3 regions of the Caballeronia sp. J97 genome follow, and region 1 is predicted to be linked to each of the others. Evidence: predicted binding sites of a transcription regulator. Region 1 holds the regulator's gene; each other region holds the start of a gene.
The links. The regulator HrcA, encoded in region 1, represses chaperone genes, less so after heat shock. The targets are predictions, from matches to a motif close to TTAGCACTCNNNNNNNNNGAGTGCTAA.

Region 1 (9,788 bases):
ATGAGACGAGTTGCTCGATGCGCGGCCGGAACGAATCGACCTGCGGCATGACGATGTAGCGCAGACCGACATACACGCCCGCCACGACGAAGTACGTGATCGCCGCGATGACGAGCGCGATTTTGCAGACGCGCGAAAGCACGCGCTCGGCGTTGCCGCTGGGCTTGGCTTGTCCAACTTCGGTCGGGTCGACGGATCGTCTGCTGTCGGACATGCTGCTGCTGATCGGCGATATGGTAGTTTTGCGTGTTTGACGCTGAAATGTAACACGGGCACCGCGTGGACGGCCGCTGCCTGCGCACTCGTGGATGCTCGCGAAGCCGCGCCCGGCAAGACTTGTGGCGCGATGCTCGCACCGCGATGCCTGTCCGGAAGCAATGAGCGAACCCAACCATTCATGACCGACGCCACTCTTCTCAGTTCCGAATATTCCAACTATGCGGCGCGCGCGTACTCCGCGCGTCCCGAACTGGTGTCCAGCGTCGCGCAGTGGGCGCGCTCACGCATCACGCGCGCATGGATCGAAGCGCGGCTCGACGCGCACTGCGCGCCATGCAGCGAAAACGGCATGCTCGACGAAGCCGCGCTCAAGACCGCGCTGCGGCGTTTGCGCGCCGAGGTCTTCTGCACGGTGATGGAGCGCGATCTCGCGGGCGCCGCGGATGTCGCCGAAGTCACCGGCGCGATGACCGACCTCGCCGAAGTCACCGTGCAGCGCGCGCTCGCGGTGCTGTCGGCGGATCTCGAGACGCTCTTCGGCGAGCCGCGCGGTTCGGACGGCGAGCGGCTCACGCTCGGCGTCGTCGGCATGGGCAAGCTGGGCGGGCGCGAGCTGAATGCATCGTCGGACATCGATCTGATCTTCGTCTACGAGGAAGACGGCGAAACGTCGGGCGGCACGCGCGCGCCGCTTCCGACGCAGGAATTCTTCACACGGCTCGGCAAGCGGCTGATCGGCGCGCTCGCGGAAATCACGCAGGACGGCTACGTGTTTCGCGTCGACATGCGGCTGCGTCCCAATGGCGATTCCGGCCCGCTCGTGTGCAGTCTCGGCATGCTCGAAGAGTATTTCTACGTGCAGGGCCGCGAATGGGAACGCTATGCGTGGATCAAGGGGCGGCTCGTCTCGGAGACGCACAGCGACTCCGCGAAGCGTCTCGCGAAGCAGCTCGAAGCCATCGCGACGCCGTTCATTTACCGGCGCTATCTCGACTACGGCGTGATCGCCGCGATTCGCTCGCTGCATCAGCAGATTCGGCAAGAAGCGCGGCGGCGCGCGTCGATGCGCCCCGACAAGGCCGACGACATCAAGCTCGGGCGCGGGGGCATCCGCGAGATCGAGTTCAGCGCGCAGGTATTTCAGTTGATTCGCGGCGGTCAGGCAGCGGATTTCCGCATTCGTCCGACGCTCGCGGTTCTCGAACGCGCCGCGTCGCACGGCCTGCTCGCGCCGAACATCTGCGAGGCGCTTTCCGACGCGTATCTCTTTTTGCGCACGGTCGAGCATCGCCTGCAATACCGCAACGATGCGCAGACGCATGCGATGCCCGTCGCCGACGACGAGCGCGCGTTGCTCGCGACCTCGCTCGGCTTCGCGAACTATGCCGCGCTGATGGAAAAGCTCGACGCGCATCGCGAGCTCGTCGAGCAGCAGTTCGACGCGATCTTCGCCGACAAGGTGAGCGGGCAGGGCGGCTGCGGCGTCGCGGAGGATTCGGCGGCGTCGTGGATCTGGAGCGACGCGCTCGCCGACGATTCCGCCCAGGAAGAACTCGCCGCGCGCCTCACGGAACTCGGCTTCGCGGACCCCGCGCCGGTGCTGTCGCGTCTGACGGGCGTGTGGAATTCGGCGCGCTATGCCGGCTTGCCGTCGCAGAGCCGCGAGCGCTTCGATATCGTCGCGCAGCGGGCGCTCGAAGCGGTTCAGTCCATCGATGCGTCGCGCCGCGTCGACACCATCACGCGCGTGTTCGATCTGCTCGAAGCCACGGCCAAGCGCGGCGCGTATCTCGCGCTCCTGACCGAATATCCGGCGGCGCTCGCGCGCGTGTTGTCGGTGCTGTCCGGATCGCGCTGGGCGGCGGGGTATCTGATCCGCCATCCTCAATTGCTCGATGAACTGCTCGACGACGAGGCCATCGCCAGCCCGTTCGACTGGACCGCGTTCAAGCGCTCGCTGAGCGCCCGGCTCGACGCCGCCGAGGACGCCGAACATCAGATGGATCTGCTGCGCCACGCGCATCAGGCCGAAGTGTTTCGCATTTTGCTGATCGATCTCGCCGGCCATCTGAGCGTCGAGCACGTGAGCGACCGTCTGTCCGAACTCGCCGACGCCGTGCTCGACGTCACGGTGCAGACCGTGTGGAAGCAGTTCCCGAAGCGGCATCGCGAGACGCCGCGCTTCTCGGTCATCGCGTACGGGAAGCTCGGCGGCAAGGAGCTCGGCTACGCGTCCGACCTCGATCTCATCTTTCTCTACGACGATCCCGACGACGCGGCCTCCGACATCTACGCGATGTTCACGCGCCGCCTCATCACCTGGCTCACGTCGGCGACGGGCGCGGGCACGCTGTTCGACGTCGACTTGCGCCTGCGGCCCAACGGCGAATCCGGCCTGCTCGTGACCGACCTCGCGTCGTTTCGCCGCTATCAGATCCGCGAGGGCGACGCCGCGAACACCGCGTGGGTCTGGGAGCACCAGGCGCTATCGCGCGCACGCTACAGCGCGGGCGATGCCGAAATCGGCGCCGAGTTCGAGCAGATTCGCGCCGACGTGCTGGTCATGGAACGCGATGCCGCCGCGCTCGCGCGCGAGATCGTCTCGATGCGCCAGCGTGTCGCCGACGGGCATCCGAATCGCAGCGAACTGTTCGACCTGAAGCACGATCGCGGCGGCATGGTCGATATCGAGTTCATCGTGCAGTACTGGGTGTTGCTGCACGCGCGCGAGCATCGCGCGTTTTTGCGCAACGCGGGGAATATCACGCTCCTGAAGATCGCCGCGACGAGCGGATTGATCGCCGAAGCAGAAGCCGATGTGATCGGCGCGGCGTATCGGCATTACCGGAAGCTCCAGCACACGCTGCGGCTCGACGGCATGGAAAAGGCGCGCGTCGATCCGGCCGCGGTTCAGGACGAACGCGACGCGGTGACGGCGTTGTGGGAGCGCGTGTTCGCGGTGGCGTCGGCGCACTGACGTTCAGGCGGCGAGCATTTCCTTCGCGTGCTTGCGGGTGGTCGCGGTGATTTCGAGGCCGCCGAGCATGCGCGCGACTTCCTCGACGCGCCTGCTCTTGTCGAGCGGCGTCACGGTGCTCACGGTGCCGCCGGCATCGTCGGACGATTTCGCGACCTGGAAGTGCTGATCGCCGCGCGCGGCCACTTGCGGCAAGTGCGTGACGCACAGCACCTGCCGGTCGCGCCCGAGTTGATGCAACAGCCGCCCGACCACTTCCGCGACGCCGCCGCCGATGCCCGTGTCCACTTCGTCGAAGATGAGCGTGGGCGTCGGACTCGCGGTGCTCGCGATCACGGCGAGCGCGAGGCTGATCCGCGCCAGTTCGCCGCCCGACGCGACTTTCGCGAGCGGCCGCAGCGCGACGCCCGCATGGCCCGCGACGCGGAATTCGATCTGCTCCAGCCCGTTCGCGCCGCCTTCCGCGAGCGGCACGAGCGCGACATCGAAGCTGCCGCCCGCCATCGACAGTTCCTGCATGCCTTCGGTGACGGCCTTCGACAGATTCTTCGCGGCCTTCGCGCGCGCCTTCGACAGCACTTTGGCCTGCGCGAGATATTCGCTCTTCGCTTTCTCGGCGGCGGCGTTGAGCGCGTCGAGATCGGCGGCGGCGTCGAGTTCGGCAAGCTGGCGGCGGCGCGCGTCGTGTTCGTCGGGCAGCGTTTCGGGCTGAAGGCGGAACTTGCGCGCGGTCGAATGCAGTTGATCCATGCGCCGTTCGACCTGCGCGAGCCGCTCAGGATCGAGTTCCAGCCGCTGCGCATAATGCGACAGCGAGTATGACGCTTCCTGCAACTGGATCTCGGCCGGTTCGAGCGACGCGAGCACGTCGTTCAAGGCGGGATCGATATCGGCGAGGCCGCGCACCTTCGAGATGATCGCGCCGAGCTGCGAGATCATCGCTTCGTCGGATTCGGACAGCGCGCCGAGCGCGCCCTGCACGCCATCGATGAGACTCGCCGAATGCGACAGCCGATGATGCTCCGCGCTCACTTCTTCCCATTCGCCCGGCTGCGGCGCGAGCTTGTCGAATTCGCTCAGTTGCCACGCGAGACGCTCGCGCTCCAGTTGCAGCTCGCGGTCGCGGCTCTGCGCGGTCTCGACCGCCTGCTGGGCTTCGCGCATCACGCGCCACGCGCGATTCACCGCGCCGGCTGTGTCGAGCAACTGGGCGTGCGTGTCGAAGAGCTCGCGTTGCGCGTCCGGGCGCATCAGCAACTGATGCGCGTGCTGGCCGTGAATGTCGACGAGCATTTCGCCCACCTCGCGAAGCTGCGCGAGCGTCGCCGGCGTGCCGTTGATGAAAGCGCGCGAACGGCCGCCCGAATCGATCACCCGGCGCAGCATGACCGAGTCGGCGTCCTGCGTGAGCGCGTGTTCCTCGAGCCACTGCACGACGAGCGGATGCGTCGAAAACTCGGCGGTGATGTCCGCGCGCGCCTGGCCGGTGCGCACGACGCTCGCGTCGCCGCGGGCGCCGAGCGTGAGCGCGAGGGCGTCGATCAGGATCGACTTGCCCGCGCCGGTTTCACCCGAAAAGACCGTGAAGCCTGGATCGAAATCGATATCCAGCGTGGCGACGATGACGAAATCTCGAATGGAAAGATGACGGAGCATGGACGCTTCGGGAAGGGGATTCGGGATTCTGGATGCGGGTGGATCAGAGCGCCGACGAGTCCTGCGACGGATGCTCGTTCCAGTGCAGCTTCTTGCGCAGCGTCGCGTAGCTGCTGTAGCCGACCGGATGCAGCACCGGCACCGTGTGCTTCGAGCGCCGCACTTCGATCGCGTCGTTCAGTTCGACGGCGGTGAACGACTGCATGTCGAAGTTCACGTTGACGTCCCGCCCGCCGATGATCTGGATGGTCACTTTCGAATCGTCCGGCAGCACGATCGGTCGGTTCGACAGCGAGTGCGGCGCGATCGGCACGAGCACGAAACCCTGCAACTGCGGATGAAGGATCGGCCCCGCCGAGGACAGCGCGTAGGCGGTCGAGCCGGTAGGTGTCGCGACGATCAGCCCGTCGGAGCGCTGGTTGTACATGAAGTGGCCGTCCACCGACACGCGCAACTCCGCCATGCCGGAAAAGCCGCTGCGATTCACCACGACGTCGTTGAACGCGAGCGCGTGGTAGATCGGCTTGTCGTTGCGGACGATGCGCGCTTCGAGCAGGCTGCGCTCCTCGCGCTCGAACTGGCCGGCGAGCATCTGCGGGACGATTTCCTGCATCGCCTTGAGCGGAATGTCCGTGATGAAGCCGAGCCGTCCGTGATTCACGCCGATGAGCGGCGTCTTGTACGGCGCGAGCTGCCGGCCGATGCCGAGCATCGTGCCATCGCCGCCGAGCACGATCGCGACGTCCGCGCGCGCGCCCATCTCCGCGATGGAGAGCGCGGGAAACTCCGTCACGCCGACGTCTTTCGCGGTGACCGCCTCGAACACGACCTCGAAGCCTTGCTGCGCAAGCAGACCGGCGAGCGATCTCAGCGGCGCCTCGATGCCCGGCGTGTTGGTGCGCCCCACGAGGGCGACGGTCTTGAATTGGCCAATTTCCATGCCGGCATTACACCATAGTCAGAGAGCGAAAAGAACCGTGGAAGATGGCCGCCGGGCACGCGGTTACGGGACCGTGCGGTATTGCGCGGGCATGCCCCTGATTTCTCGCTAGAATGGAGCGGACATTGAATGCCGTACAGTCGGCGCGGCTCGCCGCTACTCGACACGTTGAGCTAAAATTTCCCCATGCTAGACCCACGTGCACAAACCCTCCTCAAAACGTTGATCGAGCGCTACATCGCCGAAGGTCAGCCGGTCGGTTCGCGCACGTTATCACGTCATTCCGGTCTCGAACTGAGCCCCGCGACGATCCGCAACGTGATGTCGGATCTCGAGGAGCTCGGGCTTGTCGTGAGCCCGCATACGTCGGCCGGGCGCATTCCCACGCCGCGCGGCTACCGGCTCTTCGTCGACACGATGCTGACTGTAGAAGCGCCGCAAGACGAAGCCATGACCACCGCGGTCAAGACTCGCCTGCAGGGCGAGGAACCGCAGAAGATCGTTGCCGCGGCGGCGAGCGTGCTGTCCAATCTGTCGTCGTTCGCGGGTGTCGTGCTCACGCCGCGCCGCAGCCACATGTTCAGGCAGATCGAGTTCATGCGGCTGTCGGACAAGCGCATTCTGCTGATCATCGTGACACCCGAAGGCGACGTGCAGAACCGCATGATGGCGACGCAGCGCGACTACTCGCCCTCGCAGCTCACCGAAGCCTCCAACTACATCAACGCGCATTTCGCGGGCCTGTCCTTCGACGAAGTGCGCCGGCGCCTGCGCGAGGAAATCGACCAGTTGCGCGGCGACATGACCGCGCTCATGCAGGCTGCCGTGGTCGCGAGCACCGCCGAGACGGATCCCACGGACACCGTGCTGATTTCCGGCGAGCGCAACCTGCTCGAAGTGGCGGACCTTTCGTCCGACATGGCGCGGCTGCGCAAGCTGTTCGACTTGTTCGACCAAAAGACGAGCCTCCTGCAATTGCTGGATGTATCGAGTCACGCGCAAGGCGTGCAGATTTTCATCGGCGGCGAGTCGAATCTCGTGCCGATCGAGGAAATGAGCGTCGTGACGGCGCCGTACGAGGTCAACGGGAAGATCGTCGGCACGCTCGGCGTGATCGGCCCGACGCGCATGGCCTACAACCGCGTGATTCCGATCGTGGATATCACCGCGCGCCTGCTCTCGATGTCGCTCAGCCATCAGTAACGCTTCATTCCTGCATATGGTGGCGCGCCGCGCGGGACCGCGCCACTCGGCCATTCGGCCAATGATGCGTGCTCGGGCGCGCCGCTATAATGGTCCTCACCTTTCCGACGACCTTTCCGGCCCGCCTGCCTTATGCGTTTCGACCTCGAGTTGCCCTCGCAGCCCAGCGCTTCGCATCGCGTCGCGGTGCTGCTGATCAATCTCGGCACGCCGGACGCGCCCACGCCGCGGGCGGTGCGCAAGTATCTGGCGCAATTCCTGTCCGATCCGCGCGTCGTCGAAATTCCCTCGTTCGTGTGGCAACTGATTCTGCGCGGGCTGATCCTGCCGTTTCGCGGGCGCGCGTCGGCGAAGAAGTACGCGCAGGTGTGGATGCCGGAAGGTTCGCCACTTCGCGTGCATACGGAGAAGCAGGTCGACGGCTTGCGGCGGCTCTTCGCGGCGAACGACTATCACGTGATCGTCGACTATGCGATGCGTTACGGCACGCCCGGCATCGGCGCCATGCTCAACCAGCTCAAGCTCGAAGGCGCCGACCGCATTCTGCTCCTGCCGATGTATCCGCAGTACTCTTCGTCCACGACAGCGACCGCGTTCGACGAAGCATTCGCCGCGCTGAAGCGCGTGCGCAACCAGCCGGAAATCCGCACGATCCGCCAATACGCGGATCATCCGGCGTATATCGCGGCGCTCGCGGAGCAGGTGCGTGACTATTGGCGGCATCATGGCCAGCCGGATTTCGCCGCGGGCGACAAGCTCGTGTTGAGTTTTCACGGTGTCCCGAAGCGCACGATGGATCTCGGCGACCCGTATCACGATCAGTGCCAGTTGACCGGTTCGCTGCTCACGGCCGCGCTCGGGCTCACGCCGGTCGAGTGCCGTGTGACGTTCCAGTCGCGCTTCGGTCGCGCGGAGTGGCTTCAGCCGTACACCGCGCCGACGGTCGCCGAACTGGGCGCGGGCGGCGTCGCGCGCGTGGACGTGTTCTGTCCCGGCTTCACGGCGGATTGCCTGGAGACGATCGAGGAAATCGGCATCGAGGTGCGGGACGAATTCCTGAAGGCGGGTGGCAGGCATTTTCACCGGATCCCGTGTCTGAACTCGGCGCCCGCGTGGATCAAGGGGCTGGGCGAAATCGCCGCGCAGCATCTGCAGGGCTGGCCCGTGCAGACCGTGCAGCCGCTCACCGCAGTGGCCTGAGCACGGCTTTTTCGAGCATTCACCGATGAACTACACGATTTCGACGGAACCTGACGCGCGTTTGCGCATCGATAAATGGCTCTGGGCCGCCCGTTTCTTCAAGACGCGGTCGCTCGCGAGCGATGCGGTGGAGAAGGGCCGCGTCAAGATCGGCGGAGCGAACGTGAAGCCGTCGAAGGACGTGCGCGTCGGCGATATCGTCGAGATCGATATCGAGCGGCTCGTCTGGCAGGTCGAAGTGCTCGGGCTGTGCGATGTGCGCGGCCCCGCGACGGTCGCGCAAACCCTATACACGGAAACGGAGGAGGGCCGCGCCAAACGCTTGGCCGAGGCCGAGCGCCGCAAGACCTTCCGCGAGCCCGCTGCCGGCATGCAGGGCAGGCCGACGAAGCGCGACCGGCGGACTATCGACAAATTTTCTCGTTCGGATTGAAGTAGCTTTCGATGGTTGCGTGAACGCCGCCGTACTCCGTGTTACGGTCGGTCACGACGCCGGACATGCAGATGGTGGTCGTTCCCGCGACGAGTACCAGGGCGACCACCGCGATAGCAAAGGTCAGTTTCATGGTATCCCCGGAGAGCGGGTTGTCCGGTCAGAAGACGGCCGGTTCAGGAAACGGGCAAGGGCTGAAAGCGGATTGAAGCATTTCGTAGGATTAGGGTAAACGTGCGTCCTGCGGTGCTTGTTTGCAGTGTAGGCGACACAGGGCTTCCCCTCAATCTTAAAATTGCGCGGTGCGGCGATGTGTGTATTACCGGCCATTGCCGCGTCACCCGCGCGCTGAAATTAGTCCGAAAAATTCGACGTGAAGGCTTGAAATGGCCTTCGATGCCCCAATTTCCGCCGCTAGTGCGAAAAAGCCGACTGAACCGAACGTCCGGTCGTTTTCGCAACCGATTCAACTCACAGCAATACATATTCAGCGACATGGAAAACACGCAAGAGAATTCAGCGAGCCAGAACCCGACGCCCGCCGACGATAACGCGCGCCAGGCCGCAGACACGACCAACGCTGCTGCTCAGGCGCCGCAAGGCGCGCCCGCCGACGCGGCCGCCGCGCCGCAAACCGCGCCGAACGAGGCCGAGACTGCGCTTGCAGACGCGCAGGCCACGATCGCCGCGCTCAAGGAAGACTTCCTGCGCGCCAAGGCCGAGACGGAAAACGTGCGCCGCCGCAGCCAGGAGGATGTCGCGAAGGCGCATAAATTCGCCATCGAGAATTTCGCGGAAAACCTGCTGCCGGTGCTCGACAGCCTCGAAGCCGCGCTCGCCGACCAGTCGACAGATCTCACCAAGGTTCGCGAGGGTGTCGAACTCACGCTGCGTCAGTTGACCGGTGCGCTGGAAAAGGGCCGCGTGATCGCGGTGAATCCGGTCGGCGAGAAATTCGATCCGCATCGCCATCAGGCCATCTCGATGGTCCCGGCCGAGCAGGATCCGAACACCGTCGTATCGGTGCTGCAGAAGGGATATGTGATCGCCGACCGCGTGCTGCGTCCGGCGCTCGTGACCGTCGCGGCGCCGAAGTAACGCGTTTCGCGGTCAGCGTGCCAGTTCGCGCGCTCGTCGGCGGCCTTATGCGTCGCGGCGCG
Region 2 (9,788 bases), on a different contig from region 1:
CAAGCCGCATCGCGAGCAGACCTATGCCCATTGGGCGGAGAGCGTGCCCGAGTCGTTCCGCTTCTCGGTCAAGCTGCCGAAGGCGATCACGCACGATGCCCGGCTCGCCGATACCGAATCCCTGCTCGATGAATTTCTCCACGCAGCCGGACAACTCGGCGACAAGGTCGGTTGCTGGCTCGTGCAGGTGCCGCCTAGCCTGCCGTTCGATCACGACATCGCCGAGGCATTTTTCAAGGCGTTGCGCGAACGCACGAAGCTGCCGATCGCGTTCGAGGCGCGCGAACATGGCTGGTTCACGACACACGCGGCAGCGCTTCTGAAGGCGCACCACATCGCGTACGTCGATGCCGATCCGATTCCCGATGAATGCGAGATCAAGCATCGCGCGGACGCCTCGCTCGTGTATGTGCGGCTGCACGGCTCGCCCGAGCTCTACAAGTCTTCCTACGATTACACCTATCTCGACGATCTCGCGCGCACGCTTCACACCCGCGCGAAAAAAACGGCCGAAGTCTGGTGCGTATTCGACAACACCGCCGAGGGGCACGCGCAGCCCAACGCGCTGCATCTGATGGAGCGGCTGCGGATTCATCACAAGGTCTGACACGTTCGACGCTACGGAGGATTCCCCCGATGCACAAGCCGGCAGCACGACTCGCCCGTTTGCTTGGAGCCACACTGGTCGCCTCGCTGTTCAACTTCGCGCTGCCCGCTCATGCTCAGAACGCGCCGCCGGGTGCGACGCCCGCGGGCGATGGCACGTTCCTGCTGACGATCTTCCTCAAGCACGACGAATCGAAGACGCTCCCGCAGATCAACCAGCAGTTGAAAGAGCAAGGCTACTTCAAGCAGTTTCCGCCGCCGGGCGTCGAAGTGGTCTCCTGGTACGTGATGATGGGCATCGGTCAGGTGGTGACGCTGCGGGTGCCCGCCGACCGGTTGCGAGAAGTGAACCGGGCGATCGAGAGCACCGCGTGGGGCGGATATCGCACGGAGTTCTATCCGACTTACGACTACAAGGCCGCCGCGCAGAAGTTGCGCGAGGAGATGAACAAGTGACGCCGCCGTTCCGCGGAACCGCCGGACGAAAAAAAACCCGCATCGCTGCGGGTTTTTTCTTTGGCATGATGCGAGCTTCTTTCGAAGCTCGCATCGATGTACCGGCCGAAGCCGAATTACATGTCCATGCCCATACCGCCCATGCCGCCGGGCATGCCGCCAGGCATCGGAGCGTCTTCCTTCGGCAGTTCGGCGACGGCTGCGTCGGTCGTCAGCAGCAGGCCTGCCACCGATGCCGCGTTTTGCAGCGCGGTGCGCGTGACCTTCGTCGGATCGACAACGCCGGCTTCCACCAGGTCACCGTACTCGCCGGTCGCTGCGTTGTAGCCGTAGTTGCCCGAACCTTGAGCAACGGCCGCCACGACGACGGAAGCTTCTTCGCCGCCGTTCGTGACGATCTGGCGCAGCGGCTCTTCCATTGCGCGCAGAACGATCTTGATGCCTGCGTCCTGATCGGCATTCGCGCCCTTCAGACCGTCGACCGCCTTGCGTGCGCGGATCAGCGCGACGCCGCCGCCAGCCACGATGCCTTCTTCCACGGCAGCACGCGTAGCGTGCAGCGCGTCTTCGACACGTGCCTTCTTTTCCTTCATTTCGACTTCGGTCGCAGCGCCGACCTTGATCACCGCAACGCCGCCGGCCAGCTTGGCCACGCGCTCTTGCAGCTTTTCACGGTCGTAGTCCGACGTCGCTTCTTCGATCTGCTTGCGCACTTGCTTCACGCGCGCTTCGATGTTCACGGCTTCGCCAGCGCCGTCGATGATCGTCGTGTTTTCCTTGCCCACTTCGATGCGCTTCGCCTGGCCCAGTTCAGCCAGCGTCGCCTTCTCGAGCGTCAGGCCGGTTTCTTCCGCGACCACTTGACCGCCGGTCAGGATCGCGATGTCTTCCAGCATGGCCTTGCGACGATCGCCGAAGCCCGGAGCCTTCACGGCAACCGTCTTCAGAATGCCGCGGATGTTGTTGACGACCAGCGTAGCCAGCGCTTCGCCTTCGACGTCTTCCGCGATGATCAGCAGCGGACGGCCAGCCTTCGCGACTTGTTCCAGAACCGGGAGAAGGTCACGGATGTTCGAGACCTTCTTGTCGTGCAGCAGCACGAACGGGTTCTCGAGCACGGCGACTTGCTTGTCCGGATTGTTGATGAAGTACGGCGACAGGTAGCCGCGGTCGAACTGCATGCCTTCGACGACGTCGAGTTCGTCTTGCAGTGACTTGCCGTCTTCGACGGTGATGACGCCTTCCTTGCCGACCTTGTCCATCGCTTCAGCGATGCGCTCGCCGATCGACGTGTCGCTGTTTGCCGAGATCGAGCCGACTTGCGCGATTTCCTTGTTCGTCGTGCAGGGCTTGCTGATCTTGCGCAGTTCTTCGATTGCTGCTGCAACGGCCTTGTCGATGCCGCGCTTCAGGTCCATCGGGTTCATGCCCGATGCGACGTACTTCATGCCTTCGCGAACGATGGATTGCGCGAGCACGGTAGCGGTCGTCGTGCCGTCACCTGCGTTGTCGCTGGTCTTGGAAGCGACTTCCTTGACCATTTGCGCGCCCATGTTCTGGAGCTTGTCCTTCAGTTCGATTTCCTTCGCGACCGAGACACCGTCCTTGGTGACCGTCGGGCCGCCGAAAGAGCGCTCGAGCACGACGTTGCGGCCCTTCGGACCCAGCGTGACCTTGACCGCGTTGGCCAGGATGTTCACGCCTTCGACCATCTTGGCGCGTGCGGAATCGCCAAAAGTGACTTCTTTAGCTGCCATATCCAAACTCCTTGATTCGATTCGGTTTGCTGGCTTCGCTCAGTGCGCCCGACGGGGCTGCGGCCCGATAGCGAAGCCGGACGTGCAGGAAGGATGCTTACTTGACCAGAACGGCCATGATGTCTTCTTCGCGCATGACGAGCAGTTCCTGCCCGTCGACCTTGACGGTCTGGCCAGCGTACTTGCCGAACAGGACGCGGTCGCCGACCTTCACGTCGAGGGCGATTTGCGCGCCCTTGTCATCGCGCTTGCCCGGGCCGATGGCCAGGACTTCGCCTTGATCCGGCTTTTCTGCCGCGGCTTCCGGAATCACGATGCCCGATGCGGTCTTGGTTTCCTGGTCCAGACGCTTGACGATGACGCGATCGTGCAAAGGACGAAGGTTCATACACACTCCTCTCTTGATTGAGACTGAAAACGCGGGAAAACCCGTCCATTGAGAACATTCTCGCCGGACGGCAATCTTGTTAGCACTCTCGTGCAGTGAGTGCCAATTATATGGACCGAGTTTGACAATTTCAAGGAGGAGCGTGAGCGGGGAATCCCGTAGAGCAAGGCGCAGGCGCAGGCAGACAGGCCCTGACCAATGATCTTTGCGATTCCGATTGAAAAGATTAATGTCGATTCGCGACGCATGGACTGCGATTCAACGGCGGAGCAGTGAAGAGACACCCCGCCACGCGCAGCGTTCCCTGGATCGGCATTCGGACGCCTTGCGCACCTGTCATCACCCCGTAAACCACGGATTCGACGATATTTTCAGACAGGGCTTTTTCATCGGCAGGTCTGTCGGAACTACAATTTGTCTCTGTCGTTGACACAAATTTTGGATTCGCCGCCTCATGTACATGCCGTCGCCGCGCCTCTTTTTCGCTTCCCTCGCACTGATCGCCCTCGCCGCCTGCGGCGGCCGCACCGCCGTCACACCGAGCTATCAGCAGGAACTTTTCAACACCGGCGCGAGCCCGTTTGCACACAATTTCGACGCCACGGTCAACGAAACCTGCGAGGCCGCACGCCGCGCGCTGCTGTCGCAAGGCTTCCTCACGACGATGGGTCAGCCCGACACGGTCGACGCGACCAAGAATTTTCAGCCGAACGCGGAGACGCACGTCGTCGTGTCGTTCCACGTCGTGTGCACGCCCGGCGAAAACGCGACCGATCAGAGCATCGCGTATGTGAACGCCGTTCAGGACGGCTATGCGCTCAAGAAAAGCGATACGTCGGCGAGCGTCGGGCTGAGCGTGCTCGGCTCGCTGTCGCTGCCGATCCGCTCGAACAGCGACGCAATGGTCAAGATTTCGAGCGAAACCGTGCCCGCGGGCAAGTTCTACGACCGCTTTTTCTTTCTCATGGGCCACTATCTGAGCACGGTGCCGCGCAGCGCGCCCGTCGCGGCCGACGAAGTGAAGAGCAAGCCGCTCGCGCCGTCGCTCATCGTGAGCTCGCCCGAGCTCACGCCGACGCCGATCGTCGTGCAGGCGCCGGCCGCCGCCACGGCGATCCAGGCATCGGATGCGGTGGCGGCGGGCGCATCGGAAGTACCCGCGGCGGCAGCGTCGTCGACGCCGCCCGTCACCGCAACGCGATAAGCGCCCGCCTCGTCAGTTCGGCACGTTGACGATGCCGCCTGCCACGGTGATCGCGTTCGCGCCCGGATCCGTCGCGATCGGCGGCAGATTCGACGTCGTGAGCGCCGGCGCCGATCCCGCCGTGCCGCCGCGCGCGACCGTGCGCACCACCTGCGAAGGCGGCAGCGGCGCGTTGTTCTTCAGGTGATTCCACATCAGATTGAGCGCCTGAATGTTGTAGTAGTGAATCGGGATGAAGCGCGTATCGAAGCCGGCCACACTCAGGAACGCATCGAAATGCTGACCATTCGTGATCTCGTAGAGCGAGAGCTGGCTGTTGCTGCCCTCCGCCACGCGATTGGCGCCGAGATACGGGCGCGACGCATGGTTGATCGGCACGAGCGCGTCCGCGCGGCCCTGCACGATGATCGCGGGCTTGCCGCGCAGATTCGCGTTCACGCGGATCGCGTTCACGCTGCCCACCATCGTCGCATTGCCGTTCGTCCACAGTGAGCGCAGGCATGCGGCGCCCGCGTAGCTGGCATCGGGCGTCGCGAGGCGATGATCCGCCGCGCCCGTCGTCCCCGCGTTGTAGACCAGATTGATGCCGTTGGTCGGCGGCACGCCGTTGCCGTTGCCGAAGATGGCAGGCATCGGCGAGACGAGCGGCGTCACGCCGGCCGCACCGGTCGCCGCACTGGTCGTGCCGAAGCTGAAGTTGCAGAGGTTGTCGAGCACGCTCGCCTTCATGTACGCGTCGCCATACGTGACGGCGACGGCCGGCACCGCCTGCGAATCCCACATCGGCGCCTGCAGCGTGTCGGAGTCGGTCTCGTAACCCGCTTGATGCAACTGGTTCAGCGCGTCCGTGGCCTGGGCGACCGTGTTGCCGCCCGAGACTAGGCCATTCGCGGCGAGCGTCGCGCAGCGCGCCGTACGGATGGCGTTGGTGGTGGCGGGCAGAAGCGCCGTCAGATAGGGCGCGCCTGCCGCGGCGGGCGCGAGCGCCGCACACGGCTGCAGCAGGTTGGCGAGCGTCATGTAGTCCGCGAGCGGCCTGCCGAACGAGCCGACCGGCACGCCGCCCTGCCGCACGGATACCTGGGACGGCAGGTTCAGGTTGATCTGCGGCTCACCGACGACGACCGCCGTGATCCAGCCGTCGGTATCCTGTTCCGCCGCCGCGAGCGACGCGCCGCCGCCGTTGCTCACCGATGCCGCGATCGTCGTGATGCTGCCCTTGGCGTAGCGCACCTGATGTGTCGATCCGCTGACGGGCCCGAACATGTCGTTGAGCGCCCAGTACGCGAACTGGATTGCCTGCAAGGTGTTCTTGCCCCAGTCCTTTTCCGGGTTTTGCTGCGAATGCGCGTGCTTGTATGCGTAGCGGTTCGGGAACGCCGAATTGAACGAGGACAGGTCCGATGCGCTCACGTTCGCCTTGAAGATCGCCTTGGTTCCGGCGAGGCTCGTGCTCGCGAGCGTGCCGTCGATGAGCGTGACGAGCGTGGTCGAAATCTCCTGCGCGCCGTTGCCGCTGCCCTTGTCCGTGTAGGCGACCGCGCAGCCGCGTTTGAGGCCCCACTCGCCCGCCGCCGAGATCGCGCCGTACACGCCGCGCGATCCTGACGACGTCGCCGTGACGATGCACGGCTGATCCGGGTTAAAGCTCGTCGGAATCTGCACGAGCAGGCTGACGTTCTGCGTGCCGCTGCCGTCGTCGGCAAAGGCGATGTATTCCTTGCCCGCGATCTTGCCTTCGCCGAGCGAGTCGTTGCCGTTCAGATCGATATTCGGCCCCCAGAAACGGCCGTAGCCGCCGTTCGCCGACATGTCGACGAGCGCGCGATAGTTCGAATAGATCGCGAGGCGGCGCAATTCGGCTGCCGTCGGCGCGGCCGGTTTGGCGATCGTGGGCGCGGTCGCGGACGCGAGGCCCGTCTTGCCGAGGCCGGCCGTCAGCAGGTCGTCGGAGACGCCGTCATAGGTCTGGGTGTTGACCGAGCCGGAGACGAAGCTCGGCAAGGTGTTGCTCGGCTGGCCGCCACTATTGTCGTCATCCCCGCCGTGGCATGCGCCGAGCATCGCTGCCGCAAGCACGGCCAGCGCACCGAGCGCGGCCGTTCGCGGCACGTTCTGACAAGTCTGCAAGCTCGGGAAACGCGCGAATCTTTTCATTGTGAGTCTCCGCCATCCGTTCCGATTGAGTGATGCAACCCGAGGCGTGCGATCCGTTCGTTCGACGGGCGAACGCGATGCGCGATCGACAGTGTCAGTATCGCGCCTTATCGAGCGAACGTCGCCGCCGAATCATGTGCCCCGGAGCAAAAGTGCCAAACGACACAAGCGCCAAACGACAACGGGCCCCGGCGACAACGCCGGAGCCCGTTCAAAACATCCGCGAGACGAGCGAAGCCGGCGGCACCGCGAGATGCCGCCCGTTGCCCGTAACCCGTGTTATTGCCCGCCGCCCTGCACGCCGAGCGTGAGCTTGTTGGTGACCGATTTCACGCCCGTCACGCCCTTCGCCACTTCTTCCGCCTGGGCGATCTGACCGCCTTCCGGCACCGTGCCGGTCAGCGTTACCGCACCGCCGCGCGCGCGCACGAACACGTTCGACACATCGAAGCCCTGCGCCTTCGACAACGCGCGGCGTACGTCGTAGCCGAGCTTGCGGTCGGTCTTCTTGGTCGCGGACTTCTGAGCCTTGGCCGCCGCCGCCGAGTCCGTGCTCGTGGCTGCCGCGTCGCTCGATTGGGCATAGGCGCTCGAAGCCACGGCCACGCACACCACCACACCCAGCGCCTTCAACAGATCGACTGCTTTCATGATTTCTCCTTTTGTTTCGCTTGTTGACTTCGCACAGTTGCTACTTCGCTCGTTTTGCACTGCAAAACCGGACCGCAATCCCGACGGATGAACTACGACATCGAGCGGTTGCCCGTGACCGCGCGCGCCCGGCGCCCTGGCGGGCACGGGAATGGCGGCGGCAAGCCGGCGGACGCGGCTCACGGTGCTGCGAGAGACTGGCGAAAGAAACAAACCACGGCCGGTTGGTCGGGCGGCAACGCCCGTCGGCTCGAATATTGACCTGCCGCATGGCGCCTGCTTGACGCGATCCGCAAACCCATATTTCGGGCCGCGGCGCGCGAGGGCCTTGTCGTGCGGTGGCGAACGTCAATTTAGCCCAGCGCGGCCATTAGCGCAAAACATTTAACGACGCGGTCCTTCCCGAAGCCGCGCACAAGCAACAGCGCGCCGACGATGTCTACACACGCATGTCACACGAGGCGCGTGGCTTGCCGCCGTCCGGACGCCAATCGAACTCATGTACCATCGACGCCATGCCGGCCACCCTGACGCGCCGATCGAGCGCGCAAGATTCACGATTTCCTACGAGATGACCGACCCTTCACACAGCAATCCGGGCCACGATCCGGACCTCCCGCCGAAACGCAAGCCGCAGCCGAAGATCGTCGCACGCTTCGTCGCGATCTCCTGGCGCGATCTCGCGCTCACCTTCGGCCCGATCCTGCTCGTATGCGCGGCCGCGCTCTACGCCGCCGTGCGGCTGATCCAGCCCGCGCCGCCGAGCACGCTGACCATCGCTGCCGGGCCGAAAGGCAGTTCGTTCTGGACCAGCGCGCAGAAGTACAAGGCCATCCTCGCGCGCAACCGCGTAACGCTCGACGTACTGGAAACGCAAGGCTCGCTCGACAACCTGACGCGCCTCGAAGATCCGAAATCGAACGTCGACGTCGGTTTCGTGCAGGGCGGCCTGACCAAGCCCGGCGCGACGCACGACAATCTCGAATCGCTCGGCAGCGTGTCCTACGTGCCGCTCGCGGTGTTCTATCGCGGCGCGACGGCGGTCAGCCGCCTGTCGGAGTTGAAGGGCAAGCGGCTCGGGATCGGCGCGGAAGGCAGCGGCACGCGCGTGCTCGCGCTGAATCTCCTGAAGGCGAACGGTATCGAACCGGGCGGCGACACGGCGCTGCTGCCGCTCGCCGGCGACGAAGCCGCGAAAGCGCTGGAAGACGGCCAGGTCGACGCGGTCTTCCTGACCGGCGACTCGGCCCAGCCGCCGACGATGGCGAAGCTGTTGCGCACGCCGGGCATCCGCTTCATGGATTTCACCCAGGCCGATGCCTACGCGCGCCGCTTTCCGTACCTGACCGAAATCGAGTTGCCGATGGGCGCGTTCGATTTCGCCCGCAACCTGCCGCCGCGCCCGGTTCACATGATCGCGCCGACGGCGGAACTGGTCGCGCGCGACAGCCTGCATCCAGCGCTCTCGGATCTGCTGATCGAGGCCGCGCGGGAAGTGCACGGGCGCGCGAATCTGCTGCAGCGGGCAAACGAATTCCCCGCGCCGCTCGTGCACGAATTCCGCATCAGCGACAACGCCGAGCGCTATTACAAATCGGGCAAGAGCTTTCTGTACCGCACGCTGCCGTTCTGGCTCGCGAGTCTCGCGGATCGCGTGCTCGTCGTGCTGGTGCCGCTCATCGTGGTGCTGATTCCGGGCCTGCGGCTCGTGCCGGGACTGTATCGCTGGCGCGTGAAATCGCGCATCTATCGCTGGTATGGCGCGCTCATTGCGATAGAGCGCGAAGCGATCAGCGGTCCCGACAGCGCGCAGCGCAACGCCCTGCTCGACCGCATCGACGCGATCGAAACGGCCGTGAATCGCATGAAGATGCCGCTCGCGTTCGCGGACCAGTTCTATGTGTTGCGCGAGCACATCGGCTTCGTGCGGGCGCGCCTCGCGCACACGTCCTTCGCGCAGGGCGACGACGCCCATGCGCGCAACGTCACGCGACAGGATGTGGCCGGCTTTGCTTCTCGGGCAGACACGGAACAAGGCAGCACGTAATATCTATTTGAGAAGCGGAAGAACGGATGCGATGCCACGCGCGTCGCATCCAATGTGCAGGTCACGACAAAAAACGAACAGATGAGGCTCAGGCGCGCTTTCGCGCGAACGATGCCACGGAATCTCAGGGAGAAGGGAAAATGAGTGCCCCGCATTCGACCAGCGCTGGTCATCCGTACTTTTTCTTCGACTTCATTTCGCCGTTTTCGTACTTGCTGCTGGAACAGCACGAAAAGTGGCCGGACATGCCGTTCGAACTCGTGCCCGTCCAGTTAATGAAGCTGCTCGAACGCTGGGGCCAGCCGCACGCCGCGACGATTCCCTCCAAGCGCGTCTTCACCTACCGCCACGCGCTGTTCCGCGCGGAACAACTCGGCATCCCGTTCAGGATGCCGCCCGCGCATCCGTTCGATCCGAGCAAGGCGCTGCGTCTCGCGGTGCTGGCGAACGGCGAGATCGCCCGCGTGCGGGAAATCTTCCGCTACATCTGGCGCGAGGGTCGCGATCCCGCTACGCCGGAAG
Region 3 (9,788 bases), on a different contig from region 1:
AGTCCCTGTTGAACCATTCCATCGATAACCCGAACGACGTCGTGCTGCTCGCGCCGTTCACCGGTCCCGTCGTGCCGCTCGCCGAGGTGCCCGATCCCGTGTTCGCCGAGGGCATGTTCGGCGACGGCATCGGCATCGATCCGCTCGATAACGTGCTCGTCTCGCCCTGCGACGGCACCATCACGCATCTCGCGCGTACGCATCACGCCGTGACGCTGCGCACGAAAGAAGGCGCGGAGATTCTGGTGCACATCGGCATCGACACGGTCGAGCTCGGCGGCAAGGGTTTCACGCCGAAAGTCCAGCAGGGCGCGACGGTGCGCGCGGGCGAGCCGCTCATCGAATTCGATGCCGACTTCGTCGCGCGGCACGCGCCGAGTCTCGTCTCGGTGATCGCGGTCGCCAATGGCGATGCCTTCGATGTCGCCGATCGCGCCGGCCGTGGCGTGCTGAACGCGGGCTCGCGCATGCTGGTCCTGCGCGCGAAGCAGGGCGAGAAGGCCGAGACGGCGCGCGCGGGCGTGGTCGTACTGGAAGAGGCGCGCCGCAGCCTGACGCTGGCGCATGCAGGTGGCTTGCATGCGCGTCCGGCGGCGCGGGCGCGCGAGGCGGCGCGCGGCTTCGACGCGAAGGTCGAAGTGCGCTACGAAGGCAAGAAGGCGCCGGTCGAAAGCGTGGTCGGTCTGCTCGGTCTCGGTGCGGGCGAGGGCGCGACGATCGAGCTCGTCGGCATCGGCGCGCAGGCGCAACAAGCCGTCGAAGCGGTCGCCACGGAGCTGCTGCGCGCGGCGCAGGGCGAAGTCGAAGAGACGCCCGCGCGCGCGAAGTCGCCGGCGCCGGTCGTGAAGGCGGGCGTATCGGGTGAGCCGTTGCCGCCGAACACGCTCGCGGGCGTGTGCGCGGCGCCGGGCATCGCGGTCGGCAAGCTGGTGCGCTGGGACGATCAGGAAATCGTGCCGCCGGAACAGGCGAGCGGTTCGTCGGCGGCGGAAAGCCGGGCGCTCGATAAAGCCATCGCGCAGGTCGACGCCGAACTGGGCGAAACCGTACGCACCGCGTCGCAGCGCGGCGCGGTCGGCGAAGCGGGCATTTTCGCGGTGCATCGCGTGCTGCTCGAAGATCCGACGCTCGTCGATGCCGCGCGCGATCTGATCAGCCTCGGCAAGAGCGCGGGTTTCGCGTGGCGCGAGGCGATCCGCGCGCAGATCGCGCTGCTTTCGAACGTGCAGGACGACTTGCTCGCCGAGCGCGCGGCCGATCTGCGCGATATCGAGAAACGCGTGTTGCGCGCGCTCGGGCTCAGCAACACGGCAGCGCGCGAGTTGCCCGAAGAAGCGGTGCTCGCCGCCACCGAGTTCACGCCGTCCGATCTGTCATCGATCGACCGCACGCGTGTCACCGCGCTCGTGATGGCGCGCGGCGGCGCGACGTCGCACGCGGCGATCATCGCGCGGCAGATCGGCATTCCGGCGCTCGTCGCCATCGGCGATGCGCTGCATGCGATTCCCGACGGCACGCAGGTGGTCGTCGATGCATCGGCGGGACGCGTCGAGCACGCGCCGACCGCGCTCGACGTCGAACGCGCGCGCAACGAACGCGAGCGTCTCGCGAGCGTGCGCGAGGCAAACCGGAAGCTGTCGCGGGAAACTGCATCGACGAAAGACGGCCGGCATATCGAAGTCGCCGCGAACATCGCGACGCTCGACGACGCCCGCGCCGCCGTCGAGAACGGCGCCGATGCGGTCGGCCTGCTGCGCACCGAACTGCTGTTCATCCATCGCCAGTCGGCGCCGACGGTCGCGGAGCACGCGCAAAGCTATCAGGGCATCGTCGATGCCTTGCAGGGCCGCACCGCGATCATCCGCACGCTCGATGTCGGCGCGGACAAGGAAGTCGATTATCTGACGCTGCCGCCCGAGGAAAACCCGGCGCTCGGCCTGCGCGGCATCCGTCTCGCGCAAGTGCGTCCCGACTTGCTCGACGACCAGTTGCGCGGCCTGCTCGCCGTGAAGCCCGCGGGCGCCGTGCGCATCCTCCTGCCGATGGTGACCGATGCCGGCGAGTTGCAGCGCCTGCGCGCACGTATTGACGAACTCGCGCGCGAAGCAGGTCGCACCGAGCCGATCGAAGTGGGCGTGATGATCGAAGTGCCGTCGGCGGCGCTGCTTGCCGATCAACTCGCGAAGCACGCCGATTTCCTCTCGATCGGCACCAACGATCTCACGCAGTACACCCTCGCGATGGACCGTTGCCAGCCCGATCTCGCCGCGCAGTCCGACGGTCTGCATCCTGCCGTGCTGCGGCTCGTCAAGGCGGCGGTGCAGGGCGCGGAAAAGCACGGCAAATGGGTCGGCGTATGCGGGGCGCTCGGCGGCGATCCGGTCGCGGCGCCCTTGCTCATCGGGCTCGGCGTGACGGAATTGTCGGTCGATCCGGTTTCCGTGCCCGGCATCAAGGCGCGCGTGCGCAATCTCGATTACCAACTGTGCCGTCAGCGCGCCGAGGATTGCCTCGCGCTCGAATCGGCTCAGGCAGTGAGAGCGGCAAGCCGCGAAATCTGGCCTCAGGACTAACCGTCCGTTCTGCAGCCGGTTTCACGGATGCTTTTTCATCATCCCCCGAAGCAGTAACGACAAGACTTATATTTTTGGAGAACCCGATGGACGCCAACCCGTTTGCAAAGATGCAGCGACTAGGCCGCGCGCTGATGCTGCCGATCGCCGTACTACCGGTGGCCGGCCTGCTTCTGCGTCTCGGTCAGCCCGATGTCTTCAACATCAAGATGATCGCCGACGCCGGCGATGCGATCTTCACCAACCTGCCGCTCCTGTTCGCGATCGGCGTGGCGGTTGGTTTCGCGAAGGACAACAACGGCACGGCGGGCCTCGCCGGAGCGATCGGCTATCTGATCGAAGTGGCCGTGATGAAGGACATCAACGACAAGCTCAACATGGGCGTGCTGTCGGGGATCATCGCCGGTATGGTGGCCGGCTATCTGTACAACCGGTACAAGGACATCAAGCTGCCCGAATATCTGGCGTTCTTCGGCGGCAAGCGTTTCGTGCCGATCGTCACGGGCGTCGCGTGTCTCGCGCTCGGGATCGTCTTCGGCTACATATGGCAGCCGGTGCAGGCGGCCATCGACGGCGCGGGCAACTGGCTGACGACGGCCGGCGCACTCGGCACCTTCGTGTTCGGCGTGCTGAACCGGATCCTGCTCGTGACGGGCCTGCATCACATCATCAACTCTCTCGCGTGGTTCGTGTTCGGCTCGTTCACGCCCCCGGGCGGCGGCGCGGTGGTGCATGGCGACCTGCATCGCTTCTTCGCGGGCGACCCCACCGCGGGCGGCTTCATGACCGGCTTCTTCCCGATCATGATGTTCGGCCTGCCGGCAGCCTGTCTCGCGATGTTCCATGAAGCGCCGAAGGAGCGCCGCGCGATCGTCGGCGGCCTGCTGTTCTCCATGGCGCTGACCGCGTTCTTGACGGGCGTGACCGAGCCGATCGAGTACAGCTTCATGTTCCTCGCTCCGGTGCTCTACGCGATTCACGCGGTCTTGACCGGCCTGTCGCTCGCGATCTGCTCGGCGCTCGGCATCCACCTGGGATTCACGTTCTCGGCGGGCGCGATCGACTACGTGCTGAACTATGGTCTGTCGCAGCGCGGCTGGCTCGCGCTCGTGATCGGCGCGGTGTACTTCGTCGTCTACTATGGGCTGTTCCGCTTCTTCATCCGCAAATTCAACATGGCCACGCCGGGCCGCGAGCCCGCGACGACCGATGCGGAAACGGATGTCGATACCACGGTCGCGGGCGGTCTGATTCCGCCGGTTCCGGGCGCGGTTGCGTCGGCGTCGAACTCGCGCGCTGCGAAGTACATCGCGGCACTCGGCGGGGCGTCCAACCTGACGCTCGTCGATGCCTGCACGACGCGTCTGCGTCTGTCGGTCGTGGATTCGGAGAAAGTGTCGGAGCCGCAGTTGAAGACGATCGGCGCGCGCGGCGTGCTCAAGCGCGGCGCGACCAACGTGCAGGTGATCATCGGGCCGGAAGCCGACCTGATCGCCGATGAAATCCGAAGCGAACTCGAGCACTCGTCGACGCGCGGCGCGACGCCCGCATCGTCGACGCCGGCGCCGGCGCAACCGGTCGCGGCAGCATCGAGCGCCGATCAGACGCCCGGTCCGCTCGATCCGGACCCGTTCCGCTGGCTCGCGGTGTTCGGCGGCGCGACCAACGTCGCCTCGCTCGACGCGGTTGCCCAGACGCGCCTGCGCGTGGTCGTCCGCGATCCGGCGTCGGTCGATCGTCAGCGCTTGTCTTCGCTGGATGTCGCCTGGGTGTCAGCGGATACGTTCCACATCGTTGTAGGTGCGGCGGCGCAACGTTACGCGACGCAGTTGTCCACGCGCTTGTCGGGCAGCGGCGGCGGCACTGCACCGATGCCAGCCTGACGCGATAGCCGATGGTTGAAAACGAGCGGCACCTTCGGGTGCCGTTTGTTTTTTCAGCGCGGAGCAAAAGAAAGAGCCCGCCGTCTTGTCGACGGCGGGCTCTTCAATTTCTGCTACAGCACAGTCGGGTGTTATGCGTAGTCGTGCAACGCCGAGCGCATCTTCTTCATCGCGCTCGCCTCGATCTGGCGAATGCGCTCCGCCGATACGCCGAACTCGTCGGCGAGTTCATGCAGCGTCTTGCCGCCCGAGCCGTCGTCCTGCACGTCGAGCCAGCGCGCCTTGATGATCCGGCGGCTGCGCTCATCGAGCGATTCGAGTGCGTCGGCGAGGCCGTCGCTTTGCAGCTTGTCGAACTGGCGCGCAGCGATGACGTTGGTCGGCTCGTTGTGCGAATCGGCCAGATAGGCGATCGGCGCGAACGCTTCTTCGCCGTCCTCGACCTGGCCTTCGAGCGCGATATCGCCGCCCGACAAGCGCGTTTCCATCTCCGCGACTTCCTCGCGCTTCACGTTCAGCTCGTTCGCGAGACCGTCGATCTCGTCCGGCGTGAACGCCGAATGACTGGTCTTGTGGCTACGCAGGTTGAAGAACAGCTTGCGCTGTGCCTTGGTCGTCGCGACCTTCACCATGCGCCAGTTGCGCAGGATGTATTCGTGGATCTCGGCCTTGATCCAGTGCATGGCATACGACACCAGGCGCACGTTTTGCTCCGGGTCGAAGCGCTTCACGGCCTTCATCAGACCGATGTTGCCTTCCTGGATCAGGTCCGCGTGCGGCAGTCCGTAACCAAGATAGTTACGGGCGATCGACACGACAAGGCGCAGGTGCGAAAGCACTAGCTGGCGCGCGGCGTTCAGGTTGCCCTGCTCGCGAAATTCGGTGGCGTACTGTCGTTCCTCTGCCTGTGAAAGCATCGGAATACGGTTCACTGCTTGTATGTATGAATCGATGTTGCCGATCTGGCCGGTCAGCATCGACGACTGTGCGTACGTCAGCGCGCCTGCCGAAGATGCCTTGGCAGGTGCCGAGTTCACAACATTCGGAAGGGTCATCGCATTGGTCACGCTCATAAGCTCCTTATCAACTATTCACATGCCGCTTAAAACGGCGGCAGGTCAGACACGATATTAGCACTCCGCTTCAACGAGTGCTAAGTGTTAGAGCAAGGGGGAATGTGGGAGTTCCCACAAAAACTATCGAATTTGCGGGACCAATAGGACAGACTGTTGCGCAGAGCGCGGAAGAAGCTACCGAAGACGGATTTATCCTCGAATCAATTGCCGGTTTTGTGCGCCGCGGCGAAAGAAAATTCAACGAACTAGCGAGACGCGATGCGATTTCTGCAATTGTTTCAAAACGTCACTAGAATTCGCCAGACGACTGTAGCTAGTGCAACACGCCCTTCTTCCGGGTAAATGGGGTGCTCATGCATAAAAACAAGAGTTTACGGCATCGCCCGCTATCGCGCGTGGCAGTGTGTGCTGTGTTTGGCCTCGCATCGACGGCGGCACATGCTGATCGATTCGGCGTCCAGGTGGCGGGCGGCGTGGCCGACCGCGACATCAAAAAAGCCGATATCGGCGTGTCCTGGGACCCGGGCCTCACCTGGTGGGAGATCGGCGGCTTTCACTTCACGCTCATCGGCGAGGGCCATGTGTCCTTCTGGCATACGACCGAGGACAACGCCGTGCATCCGAACATCTGGGAAATCGGCATTACGCCGGTGGTGCGCTTCGTGAAGAGCGCGGGCTACTTCCGGCCGTTCATCGAGGCCGGCGTCGGCGTGCGGCTGCTTTCGCACACGCGCATTACGGAGGATTTCAGCGTGGGGTCGGCGTTCCAGTTCGCGGACATGGTGGGCGTCGGCATGATCTTCGGCGCGAAGCAGAACTATCAGGCGGGCCTTCGTTTCCAGCATCTGTCGAACGGCGGTATCAAAGAGCCGAATCCTGGTATAAATTTCAGCCAGCTATATCTGCAATACAACTTCTGACGAGGCGCCGGCGCATCGGTTCCTCGACACAAGGGGAATCGACAGATGCCGGCAAAAACCATTGAGGCCATCCGCGGCCTCGAGCGCGACCGCTTCCGTGCCATGGTCGAGGGCGACGGCCCGGCGCTGGATGCGCTGCTGGCCGAAAACGTCAGCTACGTCCACACCAACGGCAAGCGGGAGACGAAGCGCCAGTTCATCGACGCGATCACCGCGGGCCGCCGCCGCTATCGCCAGATCGAGATTCAGTCGCAGGACGTGCTGCCTGCCGGCCGCGATACGTGTCTCGTGTCGGGTCGAGCGTTGATCGAGATGGAATCGAAGAACGGCGCGCTGCTGTTTCCGATCGCCTATACCGCCGTTCACGTGCAGACCGAAGGTCAATGGCAACTGCTCGCGCTGCAGGCGACGCGCGTGGCGCTCGAATAGCCACGCGCGCCGCGCGTCACGCTTCGACGGCCTCGTCCTGCCGCACGTCGTCGACGATCCGCCCGGAGCGGTTGACCGCGCTCACGACGGCATCGGCGACCGCGAGCGCCGGATTCGCATGCACCGCGACGCCGAAGCGGGTCGGACCATCGCCGACGCGGCAGCCGACGAACGCCGCGGTGTCGCCGCTCGCAGTCACGGCTGTCTCGAACCAGTTCACGTTCGCGTCCGCGCCGAGCGCCGAGGCGACCGCCTGCGCGTAAGCGTCGCCACTTGCAGCGCTCGCCGCCGGCGTCAGCGCAACGCGCCGCCCGAACACCGCCAGCGTCGAAACGTCGACGCGCGATACCGGCCCGCCGGCGTCGAAATACTCGCGCTCGAAGAGTTCGCAAATCGCTTCACCGCCGATTTCCGCGCCCGATGCATCGGCGATCCGTTGCACGGCGTGGCTGAACTCGATCTGCACGCGCCGCGGCGGCGTGAAGCCCAGCCCGCGTTCGAGCAGATACGTCGAACCGCCCTTGCCGGACTGACTGTTCACACGGATCACGGCATCGTAGCTGCGGCCGAGATCGGCCGGATCGATCGGCAGATAGGGCACTTCCCACGTCGTGCCCGACACGCGCTGCGCAAAGCCCTTGCGGATCGCGTCCTGATGCGAACCCGAAAACGCGGTGAACACGAGGTCGCCCGCATACGGATGGCGCGGATGCACCGGAATCTGGTTGCAGCGCTCGACGACGCGGCGCACTGCGTCGATATCGGAGAAGTCGAGGCCCGGGTCGATGCCCTGTGTGTACAGATTCATCGCGAGCGTGACGAGATCGACGTTGCCGGTGCGCTCGCCGTTGCCGAACAGGCAGCCTTCGATCCGGTCCGCGCCCGCGAGCACCGCCATTTCCGCCGCCGCGACCGCCGTGCCGCGATCGTTGTGCGGATGCACCGACAGCACGATGCTGTCGCGAAAGCCCATGTTGCGGTCCATCCACTCGACCTGATCGGCGAACACGTTGGGCATCGCGGCTTCGACCGTCGCGGGCAGATTCACGATCATCTTGTGATCGGGCGTCGGACGCCACATTTGCGCGACCGCGTCGCAGACTTCGCGCGCGAACGAGAGCTCCGTCATGCTGAAGGTCTCGGGTGAATACTGGTAGATCCAGTGCGTGTCCGGCCGCGCCGCCGCACATTCCTTGATGATGCGCGTGCCTTCCACGGCGAGCGCCTTGACGTCCTCTTTCGACTGGTTGAACACGATCTTGCGGAACGCCGGCGCGATCGCGTTGTAGAGATGCACGATCACCTTGCTCGCGCCTTCGACGGCTTCGAACGTGCGCTCGATCAGCTCGCGGCGCGACTGCACGAGCACTTCGATGGTCACGTCGTCCGGAATGCGCTTTTCGTCGATCAATTTGCGCACGAAATCGAAATCGGTCTGCGATGCCGACGGGAAGCCCACCTCGATTTCCTTGAACCCGATTTTCACCAGCATCTCGAAGAATTCGAGCTTCGCGGCGATGCTCATCGGCTCGATGAGCGACTGGTTGCCGTCGCGCAGATCGGTGCTCATCCAGATGGGCGCCTTCTCGATCGTGCGGTTCGGCCAGCGGCGGCCATTCAGACGGACTTGCGGAAACGGGCGGTATTTCTCGGCGGGGTTCGGCATCATGATCGTCGATCTCTCTTTGGACGGTTTGCGTAGCGCCTGCGAGAGAGGCCGTGTCCGGCGGCTGGCCGGGCGTGGCGGAATGCACGTGAGACTGGGCCGTGCGCGCGTGTCACGGAGTCACCAGCGATGGTGACGCCTGCGACCAACGTGAACGTGCGCGAAGCAGCGTGCATTTGACCCTCGCGTTTTCGTCTCGCGGGATGCGCGAACGAAAAAGCTGACGACTACAGGTGGTAAGAAAAGGAACTGCGGGAACTGCTGGCAGGACCGCGCGCCTTGCGACGCACGGCGCTACGTCTGGCGACTTACGCTAGACGTAGCGATAGGGGCCGCGCTAGGCGGCCCGAGATAATTCGGAGGGAGACGTGCTGGTTGAAGCTCATGGCGTTCACTTTAAACCAGCGCTGAAGAATGTGTCAAATCGGGTTTGCCTAGTTATCGACCGGTTTGCGAACGACATCGGCGATCACTTCGACCTGCCGCGCGACCGCGGGCGGCACCGGCACGTCACCGCGCAGCACGCATTCGATCCAGCGCGCGGTGGTCGCGGCATCGAGCGTCTCAGGCAGATCGACGCGCGGCGCGTCCGGCTGCGAATGCTCCGGCGCGATCAGCGTGTCGACGTGGCCGTCGTGGAACCAGTCGACCTGGACCTGGCGACGCGTATCCGCGACGGCTTCGCCTTCCGTGCCGCGCGCAAGCAGTGCGCCGCCCGCCGCCGCGTCTGGGTGCTCGGTGAAAAGCCCAGTGAGGCTCTCGCGATACTCCGGATGCGTGTAGTTGACGAGCCTCAGGCCCGGATCGGCGAACGGCTGAAGAATTTTCACGAGTGTGTGCGTCGAATTGCGCACGCCCATGCGGCGTCTGAGCGCGAGGAGACGCGCGAGCTTTGGCGCGAGCACGGTGATCGGCGCGAACGCGAGACGGCGCGACGCGAGGCTGTCTTCGATTTCATCGTGCGAAGCCGCGTGCGCGATGCCCAGTTCGGCGAAGATTTCGGCGCTCGTCACGCGGCCGGGATCGTCGCTGACGCCGTGCACCAGCACCGGCACGCCTTCGCGCGCGAGCAGAAGCGACAGGAGAGGCACCAGATTCGGCGTCCTGCGCGCGCCGTTGTAGCTCGGAATCGACACGGGCCGCGCGTGCTCGCGGCCATCCTGGACATGGAGCGGCTCGAACGAGCGATGTGCGGCGGAAAGCATCGCGGCGAGTTCGGCGGCGGATTCGCCCTTGACGCG

Region 2: a site for HrcA is predicted at 3,287-3,313, ahead of U4Y90_RS17505 (co-chaperone GroES). Genes of this name have one in related genera too.
Region 3: a site for HrcA is predicted at 5,587-5,613, ahead of rpoH (RNA polymerase sigma factor RpoH). Genes of this name have one in related genera too.

The regions. Positions count from the first base shown of each region.
Region 1 is NZ_CAJMZL010000022.1:9,500-19,287, forward strand. It holds gene U4Y90_RS24320 (YhdP family protein) at 1-214, opposite strand, end outside; gene glnE (bifunctional [glutamate--ammonia ligase]-adenylyl-L-tyrosine phosphorylase/[glutamate--ammonia-ligase] adenylyltransferase) at 398-3,196, shown strand; gene recN (DNA repair protein RecN) at 3,200-4,852, opposite strand; gene U4Y90_RS24335 (NAD kinase) at 4,896-5,792, opposite strand; gene hrcA (heat-inducible transcriptional repressor HrcA) at 5,979-6,995, shown strand; gene hemH (ferrochelatase) at 7,128-8,195, shown strand; gene U4Y90_RS24350 (RNA-binding S4 domain-containing protein) at 8,221-8,628, shown strand; gene U4Y90_RS24355 (hypothetical protein) at 8,600-8,761, opposite strand; gene grpE (nucleotide exchange factor GrpE) at 9,124-9,726, shown strand.
Region 2 is NZ_CAJMZL010000012.1:113,737-123,524, reverse strand. It holds gene U4Y90_RS17520 (DUF72 domain-containing protein) at 1-607, shown strand, start outside; gene U4Y90_RS17515 (hypothetical protein) at 637-1,062, shown strand; gene groL (chaperonin GroEL) at 1,179-2,819, opposite strand; gene U4Y90_RS17505 (co-chaperone GroES) at 2,917-3,207, opposite strand; gene U4Y90_RS17500 (DUF2242 domain-containing protein) at 3,662-4,411, shown strand; gene U4Y90_RS17495 (D-(-)-3-hydroxybutyrate oligomer hydrolase) at 4,424-6,475, opposite strand; gene U4Y90_RS17490 (BON domain-containing protein) at 6,848-7,219, opposite strand; gene U4Y90_RS17485 (hypothetical protein) at 7,307-7,480, shown strand; gene U4Y90_RS17480 (TAXI family TRAP transporter solute-binding subunit) at 7,791-9,266, shown strand; gene U4Y90_RS17475 (2-hydroxychromene-2-carboxylate isomerase) at 9,407-9,788, shown strand, end outside.
Region 3 is NZ_CAJMZL010000004.1:206,763-216,550, forward strand. It holds gene ptsP (phosphoenolpyruvate--protein phosphotransferase) at 1-2,573, shown strand, start outside; gene nagE (N-acetylglucosamine-specific PTS transporter subunit IIBC) at 2,660-4,456, shown strand; gene rpoH (RNA polymerase sigma factor RpoH) at 4,588-5,523, opposite strand; gene U4Y90_RS09270 (acyloxyacyl hydrolase) at 5,886-6,452, shown strand; gene U4Y90_RS09275 (nuclear transport factor 2 family protein) at 6,498-6,881, shown strand; gene leuA (2-isopropylmalate synthase) at 6,898-8,550, opposite strand; gene ybiB (DNA-binding protein YbiB) at 8,982-9,788, opposite strand, start outside.